DNA from 4 places in the Streptomyces sp. NPDC045846 genome. Region 4 is predicted to be linked to each of the others. Evidence: riboswitches for the same ligand, from Rfam matches in the RefSeq annotation. Region 4 holds a riboswitch; each other region holds the start of a gene.
What was found. Region 4 has a riboswitch for cyclic di-AMP ahead of AC07F3_RS37590 (M23 family metallopeptidase). Riboswitches for the same ligand answer to the same signal wherever they lie in the genome.

Region 1 (5,052 bases), on a different contig from region 4:
CACGGCGAGCACCTGACGGAGAACGAGGCCGCCGCGATGGCCTTCATCCTGCTCTTCGCCGGGTTCGAGACCACCGTCAACCTGATCGGCAACGGGGTGTACGCGCTGCTGCGCAACCCCGGACAGCGGGGGCGGCTCCAGGACTCGCTCGCCGCCGGGCGGAGCGACCTCCTCGAAACCGGCGTCGAGGAGCTGCTGCGGTACGACGGGCCCGTGGAGCTGGCGACCTGGCGGTTCGCCACCGAGCCGCTGACGATCGGCGGCCAGGACATCGCCTCGGGCGACCCGGTGCTCGTGGTGCTCGCCGCCGCCGACCGCGACCCCGAGCGCTTCGCCGCCCCGGACGTCCTCGACCTCGGCCGCAGGGACAACCAGCACCTCGGGTACGGCCACGGCATCCATTACTGCCTCGGCGCCCCGCTCGCCCGGCTCGAAGGGCAGACCGCGCTCGCGACGCTGCTGCGGCGCCTTCCTGACCTGCGGCTGGGGGCGGAACCTGACGATTTGCGCTGGCGCGGCGGGCTCATCATGCGCGGACTGCGCACCCTGCCGGTCCAGTTCACGCCGCCCCGCTGACCGGCCGGGACCGGGCCGGAACTGACGGACCGTCAAGACTGTGACTTTTATGTGATCTCTGGTGCATCGACTTGTGACAGGCGTTCGAGTACGGCTACGTTCACCGTTCATTCGGCTCAGCAGTCACACGGAAGGCCTTATTCATGCGCTCCGGGAATGGACGGCATCGTCGACCCCGCCAGGCACCCGCTCTCGTCGTCGCGGCGGGAGTGACCGGCTCGGCCATCGCCCTTCCCCTGCTCGCCGCGACCGGCGCGAACGCCGCGGACGCGAGCACCTGGAACCAGGTCGCGGCCTGTGAGTCGGGCGGGCTGTGGAGCGCCGACCTCGGCAACGGCCTGTACGGCGGCCTCCAGTTCTCGCAGCCCACATGGGAGGCGTACGGCGGCACGGAGTACGCCCAGCGCGCCGACCTGGCCAGCCGCGCCCAGCAGATAGCCGTGGCCGAGAAGGTGCTCGCGGCCAAGGGCCCGGGGGCCTTCGCGAACTGCGGCAGCGGCGCCGGGCTCGCCAAGGGCGGCGGCTCGGCCAACGTCGACCCGGGCGTGCCCGACACCTCGGACGGCACGACCGCGCCCCTCCCCGCGACCCCCGGCACCCCGCCGGCCAAGACGCCGGGCGCCACCCCGGCGCCGGGCGGCTCCGCGCCCGCCACGCCCGCGCCGGGCGCCCCCAAGCCGAGCGACCCGCCCAAGTCCCCGGCGCCGTCCGCCTCCACCCCCGCGGCCCCCGGCAAGCACCGCGGGGCGCCCTCGCCCGAGGAGAGCGCGGGCACGGCTCCGGGCGGCACCCCCTCGGGCGCGCCGGCCGGCCGGACCGAGCCGGGCGCTCCGGGCAGTCCGGCCGACGGCCGCGACGCGGGGCAGCACCCCTCGCGAGGTGACGGTGCCTCACGTGAGACCGGTAACACCCTTCCCGCGAGCGGCGACTACACCGTGCGCCCCGGCGACAATCTCTCGGCCATCGCCGACGCGAACAAGATCGAGGGCGGCTGGCCCGCGCTCTACCACGCCAACGAGCACCTCATCGGCACCGACCCGAACCTCATCCTGCCTGGCCAGAGCCTGGACCTGAAGGCCACGGCGGCCGCCGCCGCGACCCCGAACTCGGCGCCGAAGCAGGGTTAGTTCGCGGGCCTATGTCCGTTCTGCGCAAGTGAGACATGGGTCTCTTCGCCCCAACTGGCGTGTCCCGTCTGCCCGGTCCGTCCGTCCCGCCCCTCACCTGCGGAAACATCCCTTGTGTCGCCGCAAGTAGGGGGGATTTCTCCGCGATGTGCGTCTTTGAACATTGGCGGGGCGTGTGTTTTCGTCGTTCTCGCTCGTCACCGCGAGCCCCTTCGACCGAGCACGCCGAATCCTGCCGTCGGCCGGAGGGAACAGTCGACGCTTATGCGCCGTAGGCAGGAGCGGGGGACCCAAGGTAGGCGCCGGGCCCAGCAGTTCACATGACTGCCGGAACCGGCTTGGGGTGAAGACGGGCGCACCGACGCTCGGCCGGGCAGCTCACGCCCGAACCCGACAGCTCACCTCGCAGGCGTCGGTGAGGAGAACCTCCATGCTGCTTTCCGGCAAGGGCAAGCACCGCCGCCCGTCCAAGGCCGTCCGTGTCGCCACGCTGGCCGGTGTCACCGGCGCCGCCGTGGCCGCCCCGCTGATGGCGGCGGGCAACGCCTCCGCCGCCTCCGTCCAGACCTGGGACGCCGTCGCCCAGTGCGAGTCCGGCGGCAACTGGTCCATCAACACCGGCAACGGCTACTACGGCGGCCTGCAGTTCTCGCAGTCCTCCTGGGCCGCCGCCGGCGGCACCCAGTACGCCTCGCGCGCCGACCTGGCCACCAAGGGCCAGCAGATAGCCACCGCCGAGAAGCTGCTCGCGATGCAGGGCCCGGGTGCCTGGTCCTGCGCCGGTGCGGGCAACCTGACCTCGGGCGGCGGCAAGGCCGACGTGGACACCTCCGGTTCCTCGTCCTCGTCGAAGCCGTCGAAGCCGTCCAAGCCGAAGCAGCAGGCCCAGCCGCAGCAGAAGTCCGAGCGCGCCGAGTCGGCGCCGAAGGCCAGCCGCGACGAGCAGCGCAGCGAGCCGGTCAAGCAGGGCAACGGCGAGTACGCCGTCAAGTCCGGCGACACGCTCGGCAACATCGCCGCGGCCAACGGCGTCAAGGGCGGCTGGCAGAAGCTGTTCGACCTGAACAAGGACATCGTCAAGGACGCGAACCTGATCTTCCCGGGCCAGAAGCTGCACCTCGGCTGAGTCCCGCCCCCTTCAGGCCGCCCCGGCCCGGCGCGTTCCCCCCGTACGCGCCGGGCCGGGGCTTCGTCATTACCGGGCAGTAGTGTTGTGGTCCTTTGCCCGGGAATCAGGGTCCTTGGGCCCTTTTTCGTCCCAGGAGGCGGGCACTCGGCTGGCCGGAGCTCCAGAGCCGGTTAGGCTCTTGTCGCAAGGCGAAGCGACCCCGCATGTCCCTGCACTGCTTGCGTCACATCTAGCGTCACATCCCAGAAGGAGATGCTCGTGCCGTCCATCGACGTCGTCGTAGCCCGGGAAATCCTGGACTCCCGAGGCAACCCCACGGTCGAGGTCGAGGTCGGCCTCGACGACGGCAGCACCGGCCGTGCTGCAGTTCCGTCCGGCGCCTCCACCGGTGCCTTCGAGGCCATCGAGCTCCGCGACGGCGACCCGAACCGCTACGGCGGCAAGGGTGTCGAGAAGGCCGTCCTCGCCGTCATCGAGCAGATCGGCCCGGAGCTCGTCGGCTACGACGCCACCGAGCAGCGCCTGATCGACCAGGCCATGTTCGACCTGGACGCCACGGACAACAAGGGCTCGCTCGGCGCCAACGCCATCCTCGGCGTCTCCCTCGCCGTCGCGCACGCCGCCTCCGAGGCCAGCGACCTGCCGCTGTTCCGCTACCTGGGCGGCCCCAACGCGCACCTGCTGCCCGTCCCGATGATGAACATCCTCAACGGCGGGTCGCACGCCGACTCCAACGTGGACATCCAGGAGTTCATGATCGCCCCGATCGGCGCGGAGTCCTTCTCCGAGGCCCTTCGCTGGGGTGCCGAGGTCTACCACACGCTCAAGAGCGTCCTGAAGCGCAAGGGCCTGTCCACCGGCCTCGGTGACGAGGGCGGCTTCGCGCCGAACCTGGAGTCCAACCGCGCCGCCCTCGACCTCATCCTCGAGGCCATCAAGGAAGCCGGTTACGCCCCGGGCAAGGACATCGCGCTCGCGCTCGACGTCGCCGCGTCCGAGTTCTACAAGGACGGCAAGTACGAGTTCGAGGGCAAGTCCCGCTCGGCCGCCGAGATGACCGAGTACTACGAGGAGCTCGTCTCCGCGTACCCGCTGGTCTCCATCGAGGACCCGCTGTTCGAGGACGACTGGGCCGGCTGGAACACCATCACCTCGCGCCTGGGCTCCAAGGTCCAGATCGTCGGTGACGACCTGTTCGTGACCAACCCCGAGCGCCTGTCGCGCGGCATCGAGGAGGGCTCCGCCAACGCCCTGCTCGTCAAGGTCAACCAGATCGGTTCGCTGACCGAGACCCTGGACGCCGTCGAGATGGCCCAGCGCAACGGCTTCAAGTGCATGATGTCGCACCGCTCCGGCGAGACCGAGGACGTCACCATCGCCGACCTCGCCGTCGCGGTGAACTGCGGCCAGATCAAGACCGGCGCCCCGGCCCGCTCGGACCGCGTCGCCAAGTACAACCAGCTGCTGCGCATCGAGGAGATCCTCGACGACGCCGCCGTGTACGCGGGCCGCAGCGCGTTCCCCCGCTTCAAGGGCTGACGTCGTGAAGGGCTGACGCCCTAGCCAGTCGTACGTACGTCCCCGGCCGCGGTCCCGTACCGTGTCCGGGGACGTCCGTGTGTAACGGGGAGGCGGGAGAGCGATGGGCAAGAACGCCAAGGGCGGTGACCGCGACCGGTTCTCCACCGCGGCCCGGCTCAAGGTGCTCGGCGAGCAGACCGCCGCCCGCGTCTACCGCTCGCAGAGCAAGCGCCAGGCCCGCCGCTCCCGGCTCACCGGCCGGGCGGCCCTCCTCGCCCTGGTGCTCTGCTCCCTGATCGTGGCCCTCGCCTACCCGATGCGGCAGTACGTCTCGCAGCGCGCCGACATCTCCGACCAGCAGCGCAAGGCCGCCGACGCCCAGCAAGCGGTCGAGCGGCTGCGGGACGAGAAGGCGCGGCTCCAGGACGACGCGTACATCGAGAAGCTGGCCCGCGAGCACCTGCACATGCAGTTCCCGGGGGAGACCGGCTTCACCGTCGTCGACCCGGGCGCGGCCGACAAGCACCGCGAGGACAAGGGCGCGACCGGACGCGCCTGGCACTCCAACCTCTGGGACGGCGTCGACCGGGCCGACCGTCCCGCCAACTGACCACCGCTAGCGATAGAGACTGACCCAGGCATGGAAACGCCCCCGCCCCAGACCGACCGCACCGAGCCCACCGACGCGGACATCGCCGC
Region 2 (5,052 bases), on a different contig from region 4:
CCACCGGCCTAGAGCCGTCAACCGGCCATCACGCAACAGTCGTTGAGGGCCTGGGCTCAGCCCTGGAAACCGCCCTCGCTCAGCGCCTTGTCGATGCGCGCGCGGTGCGCCTCCTGCCACGCGTCGAGGGACTCGGCCGCCTCCTTGGCCACCTTCCGCCGGGCGTCGAGCAGCACCTGCTCCCGGCGCCCGTGGGGAGTGACCACGACGCCTTCCTCGTCGGCCACCACGACATCGCCCGCCGCAACCCGCACCCCACCGCATCGCACCGGCTCGTTGAGCGGGGTCACCGCGGACTTGGTCCCGGGGATGGGGATGACGCCCCGGGCGAACACGGGAAAGCCCGACTCACGGACCTCGGCGAGGTCGCGGATGACGCCGTCGGCCACGAACGCAGCGATTCCTCGGCGTTGGGCGACGGCGCACACGTTTCCGCCCGCCAGCGCGTAGTCCAGATCGCCCGATTCGACGACGATGACCGAGCCGGGCTCGGCGCGATGGATGGCCGCGTGCAGCATGAGGTTGTCCCCCGCGGGGCAGCGAACAGTGAATGCGGGACCGGCGACACGCGGCATCGGAGACCACAAAGGGCGAATTCCGATATCCATGACCTGTGCGCGGCCCAGAACGTCGGCGAGAGTCGTGGGGGAAAAGCTTTTGAATTCGCTGATGTCGTTCATGTTCTTCCTTATAGGACTTGATGGGGCGTAAGAAAGGCTGTTCAAAGCGCCGGTTGTGCGGCCATGGTGGCGGGGCGCGGGCTGCCCGGCGGTCAACGCCGAAATGATTTCAGGCGATCTGATCGGCCGCCAGCAGCTCCCTGAGGGAGAGGGGATCGGTGGCGGCCGGCGCGGTGCAGGCGTGGGCGCCGGCCACCGCGCCGAGTCGGCCGCATTCCCGTGCGTCCCGGCCGCTGAGCCTGCCGTACAGGAAGCCGCTGACATACGCGTCTCCCGCCCCGTTGGTGTCCACGACGGGGGCGCGCGGCGGCGCCGCCGGGACATGGTGCGGGGTGGAGTGGCCGTCGCGGGTGAGGACGTAGGAGCCGTCGGCTCCCGCCGTCGCGACCACGGTGTCCGCGCGGCCCTCGCGCAGGATCTCCCGCATCAGAGCGGTCGTGCCCGTGCCCGCGCCCGCCGCGCTGAGGAACACGAGGTCGGAGCGGAGGGCGAACTCCCGGTGGTGTTCGGCCAGTCCGTCCCAGTCGTGCAGATCGGTGGAGACGGGCACGCCGAGCTCCAGGATGTCGTCGTAGAGGAAGCGCGCGAAGTTCGTGATCGAGAGGTGGACGTGCCGGGCCCTGCGGAGCCGGGGCAGGTAGAAGTCCGGGGGCATCCGCAGGTCGGCCGGGTCGCGTGCGTCGTAGAACGACATCCGCCGGCCCTCGGCGTCCACCAGGTTCACCGCCCGGCGGGTGCCCGCGGCTGAGATCAGCGGGGCGAAGTCCACGTCCCCCTCGGCCAGCAGCCGGCGCACCTGGGACCCGGTCCAGTCGTCACCGATGCAGTCGATCAGGCCGACCTCGAGGCCGAGTGCCCGGGCCCCGAGGGCGACGTTCGCGCCCGTGTGGCCGGGCCACTCCTCGATGGGCCCGACCTGCACCGAGTCGGCGAGCGGGACCGGCAGGGAGTCGACCCGTACGACCGTGTCCACCCCCGTGCCTCCGACCACCAGGACGTCGTACTCCGTGCTCTCCCGGATCACCGTGCCACCTCTCCGCCGCCGGTCCCGCCGCGGAGGGCGGGCTGTGAGCATGATCCCCGGCCAGGGTGTGCGGGGTCACGTGTGCCGACCCGTCGTGGGAGGCCTGAGGGGCGACAGAAGTCCCGAGTGTCCCTATTGGGGTGTTATCGGATTCGCGACCCCCGGTTTTGAAATGTCCGAATTAGGGGTTAATGGATAACACTCACCTTTTTGTGATCGACCTGCCCGGACGCCCGCTGGGCGAGTGAAGTGGGTCACGTGGGCGAGGGGCGGCCGATCGGGCTCCGGTCCGTCATTTCGGCTCGGCGGAAAGCGAGTTGAGGGCCTTCGGAGGCACGGGTGGGGCGGGTGGATTTAAGTGGATCTATATCCCGGACGGGCCCCATTGAATTCTGGCCTTGTTTCCACTCGGCATATTCGTTTACGTTCACCGTCAATCCGGAAGGAACGCCGAATCCTGCCGCCGTCCGGAGCCTCCCAGACACGTACGGCAGGAGCGGGGGACCCAGGTAAGCCGCCGATCCGCATTCCGGAACGGCTGGGGTGAAGTCGCGTGTGCCGCGACCGGACATCTCCCGTCCGAACCCGACAGCTCACCTCGTAGGCGACGGAGAGGAAAACACCATGCCTGCAAAGGGCAAGCACCGCCGCCCCAAGTCCAGCCCGCTCTCCCGTGGCCTCGCCGCGGCAGGCACGGGCGGCGCCGTCCTGGCCATTCCGGTGATCGGTGCGACCACGGCCACCGCCGCTCCGGCGTCGGTCCACTCCGCCACCACGGCGAAGGTCGCGGCGCCCACCCGCGCGGCCGCCCAGCCGATCACGGCGGTGAAGGGCGCTTCCACGAGCTACGCCGTCGTCGCCGGGGACTCGCTCTCCAAGATCGCCGACGCCCTCAACGTGAGCGGCGGCTGGAAGCAGCTGTACCAGGACAACCAGAGCGTCATCGGCGGCAACCCCGCGATGATCCACCCCGGCCTGAAGCTCACCGTCGGCGCCCCGGCCGCCCGCGACGCCTCGGCCGGCCGGGCCGACCGCTCCGCCCGCCCGGCCACCCTCACCGCGGCCAGCACGGCCGCCGCGACCAGCGCGCCCGCGTACGCCAACAACCTGGACGGCTGGATCCGGCAGTCGCTGGACATCATGGCCCAGCACGGCATCCCCGGCAGCTACGACGGCATCTACCGCAACGTCATGCGCGAGTCCTCGGGCAACCCGCTGGCCATCAACAACTGGGACTCCAACGCGGTGGCCGGAACCCCCTCCAAGGGGCTGCTCCAGGTCATCCAGCCCACGTTCCTCGCCTTCCACGTGCCGGGTACGTCCCTGGACAGCTACGACCCGGTGGCCAACATCACCGCCGCGTGCAACTACGCCGCCAAGACGTACGGCTCGATCGACAACGTCTTCGGCGCGTACTGATCCGCCCGCGGGGCCGGGCGCGCTCGGGGCGCCCGGCCCCGCCGCGCGAGCGGCCCATCCGCCGCCCGGCGCGCGGCCGTCAGCTCCGGCGGGCCAGCAGATAGGCCCGCCGGGTCTCGGCCTCCTCGGCGTACGGGGCACGCTCCATCCGCATCTCCACGGCGAACCCCGCGTCCTCCAGCGCCCGGACGACGCGCCCGGTTTCGAGGAAGCGGAACTCGATGTCCACCTCGTGGCCCCACCACTCGTCCAGGTGCCGCACCTCCGAACCGAGGTGGAACGCGACGAGGAGCAGGCCGCCGGGCCGCAGCACCCGATGCGCCTCCTCGAAGGCGCCGTGCAGCTCGGACGGCGCCAGGTGGATGACCGAGTACAGCGCGACGGCCGCGCCGAACTCCCCGTCGGCGGCGGGCAGTTCCAGCAGGTCCCCCTCGCGGAAGTCCACATCGGGGAACGTGCGGCGCCCGAGGGCGACCATGGCGCCGGACAAGTCGATGCCGACCGCCTTCACGCCCTGCCCGGCGAGCAGGGCCGCCACGTGCCCCGGCCCGCAGCCGAGGTCCGCGACCGGCGCCCCCGCCTCCGTCTGCTCGACCAGGCTCGCGAGCAGCGCCCGGTCGAGCGGCTTGCCCGTGAGCTCGTCGAGCAGCCGGGCCGCGTAGGTCTCGGCCACGGCGTCGTAGCTCCGGCGTACCAGGTCGTGGCTTCCGTGATCTCCCATGGACGAGAGCATGACATCCGCCGCACGGGGGCGATCCCCGCGGGGCGAGCGCGTGGGCCACTTCGGCCCGGGCTGACGCCGTGCCGGGCCGGAGCCCCCGGAATCTGGGCTTCACTCCCCGTGTGCGGGGTTCAAACGGGGAGCGGCGCAAATTTCGTTCACCCCCCAGGGTGAACAAATCGAAGGCTGCACGTTTCTGCATACGGGGCTGTTTCTAGGGTGGTAGTGCGTCACCCCGGGACCACGGTGACTGCCCATTACCGAGTACCTCCGCGCCCGTGGGGGTCAGTTCTGGACCGGGAGCTGTCATGGGAACCACCGCTCGGCCATCCGTCTCGGCCCCCGTGCCGCTTCCGCCGGGGCTGTTGCCGGACCGGTGCTGCAACGCGCGTACGTACCTGATGCAGGGGTTCACCGTGGTCGAGGTCCACGGCACGGTCGACCTGGCCACCGCGCCCGGCGTGCAGTTGCACCTCGACGCCGCCACCCAGCCCGCCGGCGCCAGGGTGATCGTGGACCTCCGGCCCGTGGAGTTCTTCGACTGCGCCGTCCTGACCCTGCTGAGCCGTGCCTATCGCAGGATCCGGGACCGCAAGGGGCACCTCGGCGTCGTCTGCGCCCGGCCGTGGCATCTGAGGATCCTCACGGCGGGCGGCCTCGACGCCCTGTTCCGGTCGGCCGCCACGGTGGAGGAGGCCGCGCGCGTGGCGCTGGGCGGGGGCGTCGCCGGAGACAACCGGCGCTGACAGGAGCCGAGTTGGCTCTCGGTAGTGGGGGCTGTGGCCCGCAAGCCGACCATCCCGTACGCGCGGCAGTCGAGCGCGCTGGAGCGCGAACGGCCCTCGGAGACCCGAGAGCCTGCCTGGCGCGGCGGCGACGCCCCTGGCACGTCCGGTGAACTCTGGCTGAAATCAACCGGGTTGCGGCCGCGTGGTGCTCAGCAGTCGGGTGCGGATTTCGCGTCCTGTCAACGGGCCGCGCGGCACGGCGACAGAAGGAACCTCTCGTACCCGAAAGAGGCCGACGGGTGCGCGGAATTCCGGGCGGTGCGGGCGTATCGTCGCTCGGGTGACTGCGACGAGAAAGATCATCCATTCCGTGTCGGTCTCTCTCGACGGCTTCTTCGCGGGGCCCGAAGGGCACATCGACTGGCACCTGGTCGACGACGAGCTGCATCGGCACTTCAACGAACAGCTCGCCACCATGGG
Region 3 (5,052 bases), on a different contig from region 4:
GTCCAGGAGGTTGCGCAGGACGGCGCGGCCGACGCCGCCCGGGGCCCGGCCGGTGCCGATGACCGCGACCGAGCCGGGGGCCAGCAGGCGCTGCACGGAGCGGGCCTCGGCGCGGTGCTCACGGGCCCGCTGCACGGCGAGCGACTCGGCGGTGGGCTCCAGGTCGAGGGTGAGGTGGACCGAGCCGTCCTCGAAGGACCGCTTCTGCTGGTAGCCGGCGTCCGTGAACACCTTGATCATCTTGCTGTTGGCCGGGAGCACCTCGGCCGCGAACCGCCGGATGCCCCGCTCCCGGGCGACCGCCGCGATGTGTTCGAGCAGGGTGGAGGCGACGCCCCGGCCCTGGTGGGCGTCCTGCACGAGGAAGGCGACCTCGGCCTCGTCGGCGGGGGCGGACGCGGGGCGGCCCTGGGCGTTGATGCGGTCGTAGCGGACCGTCGCGATGAACTCGCCCCCGACCGTGGCGGCCAGTCCGACCCGGTCGACGTAGTCGTGATGGGTGAAGCGGTGGACGTCCTTCGCGGAGAGCCGGGGGTAGGGCGCGAAGAAGCGGTAGTACTTCGACTCGTCCGAGACCAGCTCGTAGAAGGAGACCAGCCGCTCGGCGTCCTCGGTGGTGATGGGCCGGATACGCGCGGTGCCGCCGTCGCGCAGCACCACGTCGGCCTCCCAGTGAGCGGGGTACGCGGGGTCGGACGCCGTCGTCATACCGAAAGCGTACGGGTCGCGCGGCCGTGCGGGGCGGGGCAAGGTGGGGAGGGCCGATCGGCGGGACACTGGGGCCTATGGTCGGTACGAGCACCGCGCACCACATGAGAGACTGGTCTAGACAACCGTCAGAGATTTCGAAGGGCAACACCATGGCTGAGCGCCGCGTCAACGTCGGCTGGGCCGAGGGCCTGCACGCCCGCCCCGCGTCCATCTTCGTCCGTGCCGCCACGGCCGCCGGAGTCCCCATGACCATCGCCAAGGCCGACGGCAACCCGGTCAACGCCGCGTCCATGCTCGCGGTGCTCGGCCTGGGTGCGCAGGGCGGCGAGGAGATCGTGCTGGCCTCCGACGCCGAGGGCGCGGACGCCGCGCTCGACCGGCTGGCCAAGCTGGTCGCCGAGGGTCTCGAGGAGCTCCCCGAGACCGTCTGATCCGGTCGACGTCACGTCGAAGGACCGCCGCTTCCGCATCGGGGAGAGGCGGTCCTTTCGTTTTCCCCGCCCCGGGCCGACAGCTTTGACGGATTGCGCGAAAGACCGCCGGGCCCCGAATTCCGGGCAGCGAAATGCGGCCGCGCTTTTCGCCTCCTTTGTATACGGCACCCCTGTTAAGCGCGGGCGCTCGCGGTGTTGACGGGAGGTTGCGGAGTTCTCACGGCCGCGGCCCCGCGCAGCCGATGGGCGGAAAAGGATCGCTCGGCGTGCAGGGCGGTGAGCGAGCGGGCGCGTTCGGCGTCGCCGCGGGCCACCGCGTCGGTGATGGCGCCGCGTTCGGCCCAGGTCTCCACCGGGCGGACCGTCCCGTCGACCACGTACATCCAGGCGACCTTGTGCCGCACCTGCGTGAGCAGCGCGATGAGTCCGGGGCTCGCGGAGGCCTGGGCCAGCGTCTCGTGGAACCAGCCGCCCAGTGAGCGCAGATCCTCGCCCTGACCGCGCCTGGCCCGGTCCTGACCTAGCCTCACCAGGCCGCGCAGCACCTTGAGATGGGCCTCGCCCCGGCGCCCGGCGGCCCGCGCGGCGGCCAACGGCTCCAGGAGCGCGCGCAGTTCGAGGAGGTCGGCGGCCTCCAGCTCGGTGGGCTCGGCCACACAGGCGCCCGCGTGCCTGCGGGTGGTCACGAAGCCCTCGGACTCCAGGGTGCGCAGGGCCTCGCGGACCGGCACGCGGGAGACCCCGTACCGGCGCGCGAGGACCTCCTCGGCGAGCCGGCCGCCGCGCTCGAAGACACCCGAGACAATGTCGTCGCGGATTGCCGTGCATACCGAATGCGCCGGAATGCGCATGGCCGAACCTCCGCCTGATCCCCGCGCAACGCGGTCGATGGACGTCTTTTCCGCGACTCTATGGCAGCCCTTGTTAATTCCCGGTGACGGGCCGGAACCGATGGATTTCTTCCGGCCAACGACGAAGGCCCCCGGCTGTGTGCCGGAGGCCTTCGGTGCGCGCGGGTACGTCCTAGACGTTGACGCCGTGCGAGCGCAGATAGGCGACGGGGTCGATGTCCGAGCCGTACTGCGGGCCCGTGCGGGCCTCGAAGTGCAGGTGCGGGCCGGTGGTGTTGCCGGTGTCGCCCGACAGCGCGATCTGCTGGCCGGGCTCGACGGACTGGCCGACGGAGACCTGGATGACCGAGAGGTGGCCGTACTGGGTGTACGTGCCGTCGTTCATCCGGATCACGATGTTGTTGCCGTACGCCCCGCCCCAGCCCGCCTCGACGACGGTGCCCAGGCCGACGGCGTGCACCGAAGTGCCGCTCGCCGCGTGGAAATCGATGCCGGTGTGGCTGCCCGACGACCAGATCGAGCCGCCGGTCTTGTAGCCGGTGGACACATAGCTGTCGGATATGGGGGCCACGAAGGTGTTGAGGCGCTTGCGCTCGGCCTCGCGCGCGGCCCGCTCCTTGGCCTCGCGGTCCTCCTTGGCCCGCTGCTCCGCCTTGGCCTTGGCGGCCGCCTCGGCCTCGGCCTTCGCCCGGGCCTTCACGGCGGCCTGCTTCTGCGCGTCGGCCTGGGCGCCCAGCTGGTCCGCGAGGGTGTCGCCGATGACGATGGCCTGGGTGAGGCCGGTGTCGGCGGTGGCGCTCGGGGCGGCGACGGCCGGGGAGGCGAGGGTGCCTACGACTCCGGCGGTGGCGAGGGTGGCGATGCCCGCGATGTTCGCGCTGCGGCGCGTCATGCGGCTGGGCGCGCGGTGCTTCCCGGTGGCACGGGTGAACGCCATGGAGTGGCGGTGTCCTTTCCTTCCATCTCGCCTACCGGGTTAGCTGACGGGTTCGGAGCAGGAAGGTCTCCTACGGGCTCCTCCGCGGGCGGAGGCGTCCGATTCACCCCAGGGACTGAGTGGGTCCCCGGCTCCCCTGGCTCGCGCCATCGGGGACTCGGCGATCACTGTCCGGTGCCGCGGCTGCGACGGGTGGTGACGGACAGCGGGACCGACGCTAGACGGCTGATCTTTCAATCACCAAACACACACAGGATTTTGTAGCGCACGCCACATGACAGACAGGCAACCTCCCCAATAAACCGGACATAAGGGGGGACCCCGGCGGCGCATCCGCCACCGGGGTCCCCTGTGTCTCCGCTCGCGCGGGCCTCAATCAGCCGGTGACGACGGTCACTTCACCGATTCCGAGCGCCCGGACGGGCTCCTCGATCTGCGCGGCGTCGCCCACGAGCACGGTGACGAGCCGGTCGGCCGGGAAGGCGTTGACGACGGCCGCCGTCGCCTCCACGGTGCCGGTCTCGGCGAGCAGCGCGTACAGCTGGGCCTGGTAGTCGTCCGGCAGGAACTGCTCGACCTGGTCGGCCAGCGTCGCCGCGACGGCCGCGGCCGTCTCGTACTTGAGCGGCGCGACGCCGACCAGGTTCTGCACGGCCGTCTCGCGCTCGGCGTCGGTGAGGCCCTCCGCGGCCAGCGTGCGCAGCACCTTCCACAGGTCGTCGAGGGCCGGGCCGGTGTTCGGGGTGTCGACCGAGCCGCTGATGGCGAGCATCGCGGCGCCGCCGTCCGGCCCCGAGCGCAGCACCTGGCCGAACGCGCGCACCCCGTAGGTGTAGCCCTTCTCCTCGCGCAGCACGCGGTCGAGGCGGGAGGTCAGGGTGCCGCCCAGGCAGTACGTGCCGAGCACCTGGGCCGCCCAGACCCGGTCGTGCCGGTCGGCGCCGATGCGGCCGATGAGCAGCTGGGTCTGGACCGCGCCGGGGCGGTCCACGATGACGACCCGGCCGGTGTCGTCGGCGGTGATCGGCGGGACGGGGCGCGGCTCCGCGGGGTCGCCCGTCCAGTCGCCCAGGGTGTCCGCGAGGATCGCGTCGAGGTCGGTGCCCGACAGGTCGCCGACAACCACGGCCACCGTCGTCGCGGGCCGCACGTACGCCTCGTAGAAGGCGCGCACCGCGGCGGCGTCGATCGGGGCGACGGTCTCCTCGGTGCCCTGGCGGGGCCGGGACATGCGCGCGGAGGCCGGGAACAGCTCCTTGGAGAGCTGCTTGGCGGCCCGCCGGGCCGGGTTGGCCTGCTCGTGCGGGATCTCGTCGAGCCGGTTGCGCACCAGCCGCTCGATCTCGGAGTCGGCGAACGCGGGGGCCCGCAGCGCCTCGGCGAGCAGCGAGAGCGCCTTGGGCAGCCGCGAGACCGGCACTTCGAGGGAGACCCGCACGCCGGGGTGGTCGGCGTGTGCGTCGATGGTGGCGCCGCACCGCTCCAGCTCGGCGGCGAACTCCTCGGCCGAGTGCTTGTCGGTGCCCTCGGTCAGGGCGCGCGCCATGATGGTGGCGACGCCGTCGAGGCCCTCGGGCTCGGCGTCCAGCGGGGCCGCGAGGAAGATCTCCACGGCGACGACCTGCTGGCCGGGCCGGTGGCAGCGCAACACGGTCACGCCGTTGGCGAGCGTGCCGCGCTCGGGGGCCGGGAAGGCCCACGGCGTGGGGGTGCCGGCGGCCGGCTGCGGGTGGAACTCCATGGTCACGACAGCGTCCGTCACTGGCCCGCCTCTTCTTCCTCTTCGTTGCCTGCCTCGGGTGCCGCGATGGGCTCGTACACCAGGACCGCCCGGTTGTCGGGGCGCAGCGTCGCCGCGGCGACCGCCTTGACCTCGGCGGCGGTGATGTCCAGGACGCGGTCGACCGCGGTCAGGGCGAGCTGCGGGTCGCCGAACAGCACGGCGTACCGGCACAGTTCGTCGGCGCGGCCGGCGACCGTGCCGAGCCGGTCGAGCCACTCGCGCTCCAACTGGGCCTGGGCGCGCTCCATCTCCTCGTCGGTGGGGCCCTCCTCGGCGAACCGCGCGAGCTCCTCGTCGACCGCGGCCTCGATGTCGGGGACCTCGACGCCCGCGGAC
Region 4 (5,052 bases):
GAGAAGAGCTCATGGCCGAGGAAGTGTTCGACGGCTTCGACCACACGCGGTACGAGGAGGAGGTGACCCGGCGCTGGGGCCGGGAGGCCTACCGCAAGAGCGACCGCTGGTGGCGCTCGCTCACCGAGGAGCAGAAGAAGGGGTTCCTCAAGGAGCACGAGGACATCGCCCGGGACTGGGGAGCCGCCCACGCGGCCGCCCACGCCGCCGACGGCGACGTGGCCCAGGACATCGCGCGGCGCCACGTCGCCTGGCTGTCCGCCACCGCGCCCGCGGGCAGGTCGTACGTCATCGGCCTCGGCCGGATGTACGTCGAGGACCCGCGCTTCGGCGTCAACTACGACAAGCACGGCGAGGGGACGGCGGAATTCGTCCGGGACGCCCTGACGGTGTACGCCGAGCGGCACCTCACCGACGGTCCGGCCGCCACCGGGAGCACGTGCGCGGAGTAGTCTCGCGCTCGCCATGAGTGAGCACGGGAGAGCGGCGACGCGGTCGGGACAGCGAAGGACACGGCGGAAGGTGCCTGCCGTGCTGCTGCTCGTCGTCTGCGCGCTCGTCCTGAGCGGCTGTGAGAAGACGGCCGGGCCCGCCCCGGTCGCCCGGGTGCCGGCCGCCGGGACCGCGGCCCCCGCGCACGGCTGCCGACTGAACCGCGGCGGCTGGGTCGAGCTGCCGTGCGTGCCCGATCGGGGCGCGAACCACCGCCACACCCCAGGGAGCTGCGCCCGGGGACGCCCGGGCCCGCACCGCTGCCGCCGCCACTGACCGGCACCCGCTTGGGCGCGCCGAGTCGCCGGGGCGGCCGGAAGGCGCCAGGCTGGACGGGTGCGGCAGGCAGCGGAGGGCGACGGGCGCCTGGTACGGGCGCTACCCGTACTGCTCATCGTCGTCGGCTTCGTCTCCGACGCCTCGACCCCGCCCGACCTGACGTTCGCCGCGCTGTTCGCCGGCGCCCCCGTGATCGCCGCCCCGTTCCACTCGGCCCGCGCCACCGCCGCCATCGGCCTGGGCTCGATGCTCGCGGTGGTGGCGCTCTGGTTCATACACGATCTTCCCAACCTGGGTGAAGGCGCCAGCGAGCTGTTCACCGTGCTGACGGTGGGTGCCCTGGCCCTCGTCATCAACCGCATCCTGCGCCGCAGCGACGAGCAGCTCGCCTCGGCCCGCGTCATCGCCGAGACAGCGCAGCGCGCCGTCCTGCCCACGCCCGCGGCCCGGATCGGCGGCCTCCACGTGGCCGCGCGGTACGAGGCGGCGCAGGCGGACGCCTTCATCGGCGGTGACCTGTTCGCCGTGCAGGACACCCCGTACGGGGTGCGGCTCATCGTCGGTGACGTACGCGGCAAGGGCCTCCAGGCGGTGGAGGCCGTCGCCGTGGTGATCGGCGCCTTCCGCGAGGCCGCCGAGCACGAGTCGTCCCTGGAGGCGGTGACCCAGCGCCTGGAGCGGGCGCTGGCCCGCGAGGGCACCCGCCGCGACCGGCTCGACGCGGTCGAGGGGTTCACCACCGCGCTGCTCGCCGAGATCCCGCGCGGCGACGGCACCGTACGTCTGGTGAACCGGGGGCACCCCGAGCCGTTCCTGCTGCACGCGGACGGCTCCCTCGACACCCTCGTGCCGAGCGAGCCCGCGCTGCCGCTCGGCATGGCGGACCTCGGGGTGTGGCCGGACCGGTCCGATCCGCACCCCTTTCCCGCCGGGTCGACGCTGCTCCTCTACACCGACGGCCTGTCCGAGGCGCGGGACGCCGAGGGAGTCTTCTACGACCCGGGCACCCGGCTGCGCGGGGCGATCTTCCCCGGCCCGGAGGAGGTCCTGGACGCGCTCGTCGACGACGTGCGCCGGTACACGGGCGGCGGCGCGAGCGACGACATGGCGCTGCTCGCGGTGACCCGGCCGAGCGAGGGGCAGCCCGAGCGGCGGCGCACCGTCAGGATCGTGAAATGAGGCGCTCACGGTGCGTGCCCGAAGGGTGTCGCTGCGCATAACAATTGACACACCGTCAGAAATGGAGTGTGACGCGCGTGACCCCGAGGAGCCGTCAACTCGCCCGGCTTGGCCCGGCTATGGTGCGGTAAGTCCAGGCCAGGACCGTTAACGATCAGTGGGAACGGCTTGGAAACCACCCCTGCTGTCTATTAACGTTCGATAACGCAGCGCGGTCGTCCCAGCCGCCGCCAAGGCGGCGCCGCGCGCCTGCGCCGAATTCCGCAAGGGAACCGGGGAACCACCAACTTGGGGTGAATCGGGCGCCTTCCCGGGCGCTCGTAGGAGACCTTCCTGCTCCGAACCCGTCAGCTAACCCGGTAGGCGAGAAGGAAGGAAAGGAGCGCGCCTTCGTGGCGTCCAACGAGCCTGCCCTCGACACCCCCATGCCTCCGCATTCGCTGTACGGGGACGTACCCGGCGAGACCGAGAGCTGGGAGGAGTGGGACCCGACCGAGGAGTCCGTCCGCCCGGTACGCGGCCGCCACCGGGTGGCCAAGCAGCGCGGCGGCCTCGCCCGCAGCTCCACCGTCCTCGGCGTCGGCGTCATAGCCGCGGTCGGCGCGGGCGGCATGGCCACCGCGCAGACCAAGCCGCCGGTCTCCATATCCCTGCCCGACTCCGTCAAGGACAACCTGCCCGACCTCGGGTCGCTGCCCGGCGTCGGCGAACTCGTCGCGCACGGCGCGGACGCCCCGAAGACCGCCGCGGCCCGGGCCGACCAGAAGATCGCCGCCGCGCCGCTCACCATGGCCGGCCTGTCCACCGCCGAGGCCGAACAGGGCGCCACCGACGCCGGTGAGGCGCTGCGCGCCCGCATCCTCCAGCAGGCCGAGCAGCAGAAGGCCGGTGCGGCGGCCGAGGCGAAGGCGGCCGCGCAGAAGGCCGCCGCCGAGAAGGCGGCCGCCGAGGCCAAGGCCAAGCAGGACGCGGCCACCGCCCAGGCCGCGGCCGACAAGAAGGCGGCCGAGGAGGCCGCGGCGAAGAAGGCGGAGGAGGAGCGGCTCGCCAAGCTGGCCGCGAGCTACTCGCTGCCGGTGGGCTCGTACACGCTCACCTCCACGTTCGGCGAGGCCGGCTCGATGTGGTCCTCCGGCCACCACACCGGCCTCGACTTCGCGGCCCCGACGGGTACGCCGCTCAAGGCGATCCACTCCGGGACGATCAAGTCGGCGGGCTGGGCGGGGGCGTACGGCTACCGCACGGTCATCGCGCTCGACGACGGCAGCGAGCTCTGGTACTGCCACCAGTCGTCCCTCGCGGTGTCGGTGGGGCAGCAGGTGGCGGCGGGGGATGTCATCGGGCGCGTCGGTGCGACGGGGAATGTGACCGGGCCGCATCTGCACCTGGAGGTGCACACGCCGTCCGGTACGGGTATCGATCCCATGGCCTGGCTTCAGTCGAAGGGCCTCAATCCCTGAGGTGGCCCTGCGGGGTGGCCCGTTTCGCGCAGTTCCTCGCGCCCCTTGATGCGCTGTCGTCCGTCCGGCGTGGGTGGTTGCTCGCGCAGTTCCCCGCGCCCCTGAACCCCTCTTTCGTCTGCGGGCCGTGACCGCTTGCTCGCGCAGTTCCCCGCGCCCCTTGGCCCGTTTTGGTCTGGGGTCAGTGCAAGTACGGGTTGTGGTGGGCCGGGGCTGGTTGGTTGTAGGGGGGATGCGGAGCGTAGGGCGTGTACTGCACGTGCTGGGTGTAGGGGTGCGGGGGGCCCGGCTGTGGGGGCAGCCAGATCCGGCCCGTCGCGCCCGCCGCGTACAGCAGCGCCGGGGCTGCGACCGGCTTGCGCTCCCACAGATGGTGGAGCAGCTCCTGCTCGCGGGCCGCGAAGTCGGGCCCAGGGCCGGTGGCTCCCGCGCTGCGGTAGGCGCGGTGGCGCAGGAAGGCGAGCGCGGTCGCGAACGCCTCGTACTCGGCGACCGCCCGTGCCGCGGGCTTCCCGCCGAAGCGGTGGTGCGCGAAGTCGCGGGCTGTGGCGCGGGCCCGCATCGAGGACAGCGCGAGCGGCTCGGCGGGACCGAGCCAGCCGGCCGCGGCGTACGCGGGCAGCTCGGCGGCGATCGTCCGCAGCTCGCGCTGGCGGCTCCAGATCGCGAGCCAGGTCAGCAGCCCGAACACCGGCACCATGAAGGCCCCGTACACGATGTAGAAGCCGTACACCCCGAACAGCGTCGAACTGTTCCACAGGGCGTGCATGCCCATCGCGCACACCAGGCCCAGCAGCGGGAAGGCGACCCGGCGCAGCCGCCTGCCGGGCGGCGCGAGCGCGGCCATGCCGAAGCCGATGCCGGTCAGCACGGTGAACAGGGGGTGCGCGAACGGCGACATGACGACCCGTACGAAGAACGTCGCCGCCGTGGTCGAGGCGAGGCCCCCGCTGTGGCTGGCCTGGTCCTCTCCGAAGGCGTTGCCCAGGTACAGGATGTTCTCGGTGAAGGCGAAGCCGGTGGCGGTGAAACCGGCGAAGACGACGCCGTCGACGATCCCCTTGAAGTCGCGTCTGCGGAAGAGGAACAGCAGCAGGACGGCCACCGCCTTCGCGCTCTCCTCGACGATGGGCGCTATGACGCTGGCGCCCAGATGGTCGGCGGAGGACGGGTCGGCGGTGGCCGTGGCTATCCAGCGCGTCGCGAACGAGTTGGCGATGATCGCGACCAGGGCGGCGGCGCAGGCGCCCCACGACAGGGCGAACAGGAGGTTGCGCCACGGGCCGGGATCGACCCGGTCCAGCCAGCGGAACGCGGCGCCGAGCAGCGGCACCGGAAGCACCGCGAGCCCGAGCCCCACCAGGAAGCCCTCGGTGCCGGTCTGGTCCCGTACGAGAGCGAAGATGACCAGGCCGCACAGCGCGAGCAGGGTGATCAGCGCGCCCGCGCGGACCGCCTTGGAACGCCAGAAGTCGCGGCGCGGGCGGTAGCGCCACTTCGCCCGGTCCGGCGGGACCGCGTCGAACCGGGGCTCGTCCGCGCACGCCGGAACGGGCTGGGCCGTGAGACCCGGCCCGGCCTGCTGGGGCGCCTGCCCGGGGTGCGGGCGGTGCGGAAGCGACTCGAAGGACACCAGACGACC

Region 1: it holds a riboswitch for cyclic di-AMP, as region 4 does, so the genes downstream of both, AC07F3_RS29485 (transglycosylase family protein) here and AC07F3_RS37590 (M23 family metallopeptidase) in region 4, are expected to answer to the same signal.
Region 2: it holds a riboswitch for cyclic di-AMP, as region 4 does, so the genes downstream of both, AC07F3_RS11090 (transglycosylase SLT domain-containing protein) here and AC07F3_RS37590 (M23 family metallopeptidase) in region 4, are expected to answer to the same signal.
Region 3: it holds a riboswitch for cyclic di-AMP, as region 4 does, so the genes downstream of both, AC07F3_RS31025 (M23 family metallopeptidase) here and AC07F3_RS37590 (M23 family metallopeptidase) in region 4, are expected to answer to the same signal.

What each region holds. Positions count from the first base shown of each region.
Region 1 covers NZ_JBWKKJ010000011.1:103,276-108,327, reverse strand. The annotation lists gene AC07F3_RS29495 (cytochrome P450 family protein) at 1-576, shown strand, start outside; gene AC07F3_RS29490 (transglycosylase family protein) at 720-1,703, shown strand; cyclic di-AMP (ydaO/yuaA leader) riboswitch at 1,961-2,130, shown strand; gene AC07F3_RS29485 (transglycosylase family protein) at 2,134-2,829, shown strand; gene eno (phosphopyruvate hydratase) at 3,085-4,371, shown strand; gene AC07F3_RS29475 (FtsB family cell division protein) at 4,475-4,963, shown strand; gene AC07F3_RS29470 (DUF501 domain-containing protein) at 4,994-5,052, shown strand, end outside.
Region 2 covers NZ_JBWKKJ010000003.1:454,341-459,392, reverse strand. The annotation lists gene AC07F3_RS11100 (RraA family protein) at 57-680, opposite strand; gene AC07F3_RS11095 (carbohydrate kinase family protein) at 790-1,704, opposite strand; cyclic di-AMP (ydaO/yuaA leader) riboswitch at 2,143-2,326, shown strand; gene AC07F3_RS11090 (transglycosylase SLT domain-containing protein) at 2,329-3,123, shown strand; gene AC07F3_RS11085 (class I SAM-dependent methyltransferase) at 3,203-3,844, opposite strand; gene AC07F3_RS11080 (anti-sigma factor antagonist) at 4,153-4,590, shown strand; gene AC07F3_RS11075 (dihydrofolate reductase family protein) at 4,913-5,052, shown strand, end outside.
Region 3 covers NZ_JBWKKJ010000012.1:128,965-134,016, reverse strand. The annotation lists gene AC07F3_RS31040 (bifunctional acetate--CoA ligase family protein/GNAT family N-acetyltransferase) at 1-708, opposite strand, end outside; gene AC07F3_RS31035 (HPr family phosphocarrier protein) at 861-1,142, shown strand; gene AC07F3_RS31030 (GntR family transcriptional regulator) at 1,319-1,996, opposite strand; gene AC07F3_RS31025 (M23 family metallopeptidase) at 2,169-2,933, opposite strand; cyclic di-AMP (ydaO/yuaA leader) riboswitch at 2,947-3,106, opposite strand; gene AC07F3_RS31020 (M16 family metallopeptidase) at 3,310-4,674, opposite strand; gene AC07F3_RS31015 (M16 family metallopeptidase) at 4,692-5,052, opposite strand, start outside.
Region 4 covers NZ_JBWKKJ010000021.1:19,250-24,301, reverse strand. The annotation lists gene AC07F3_RS37605 (MerR family transcriptional regulator) at 1-452, shown strand, start outside; gene AC07F3_RS37600 (hypothetical protein) at 523-768, shown strand; gene AC07F3_RS37595 (PP2C family protein-serine/threonine phosphatase) at 829-1,950, shown strand; cyclic di-AMP (ydaO/yuaA leader) riboswitch at 2,193-2,331, shown strand; gene AC07F3_RS37590 (M23 family metallopeptidase) at 2,343-3,410, shown strand; gene AC07F3_RS37585 (PrsW family intramembrane metalloprotease) at 3,592-5,043, opposite strand.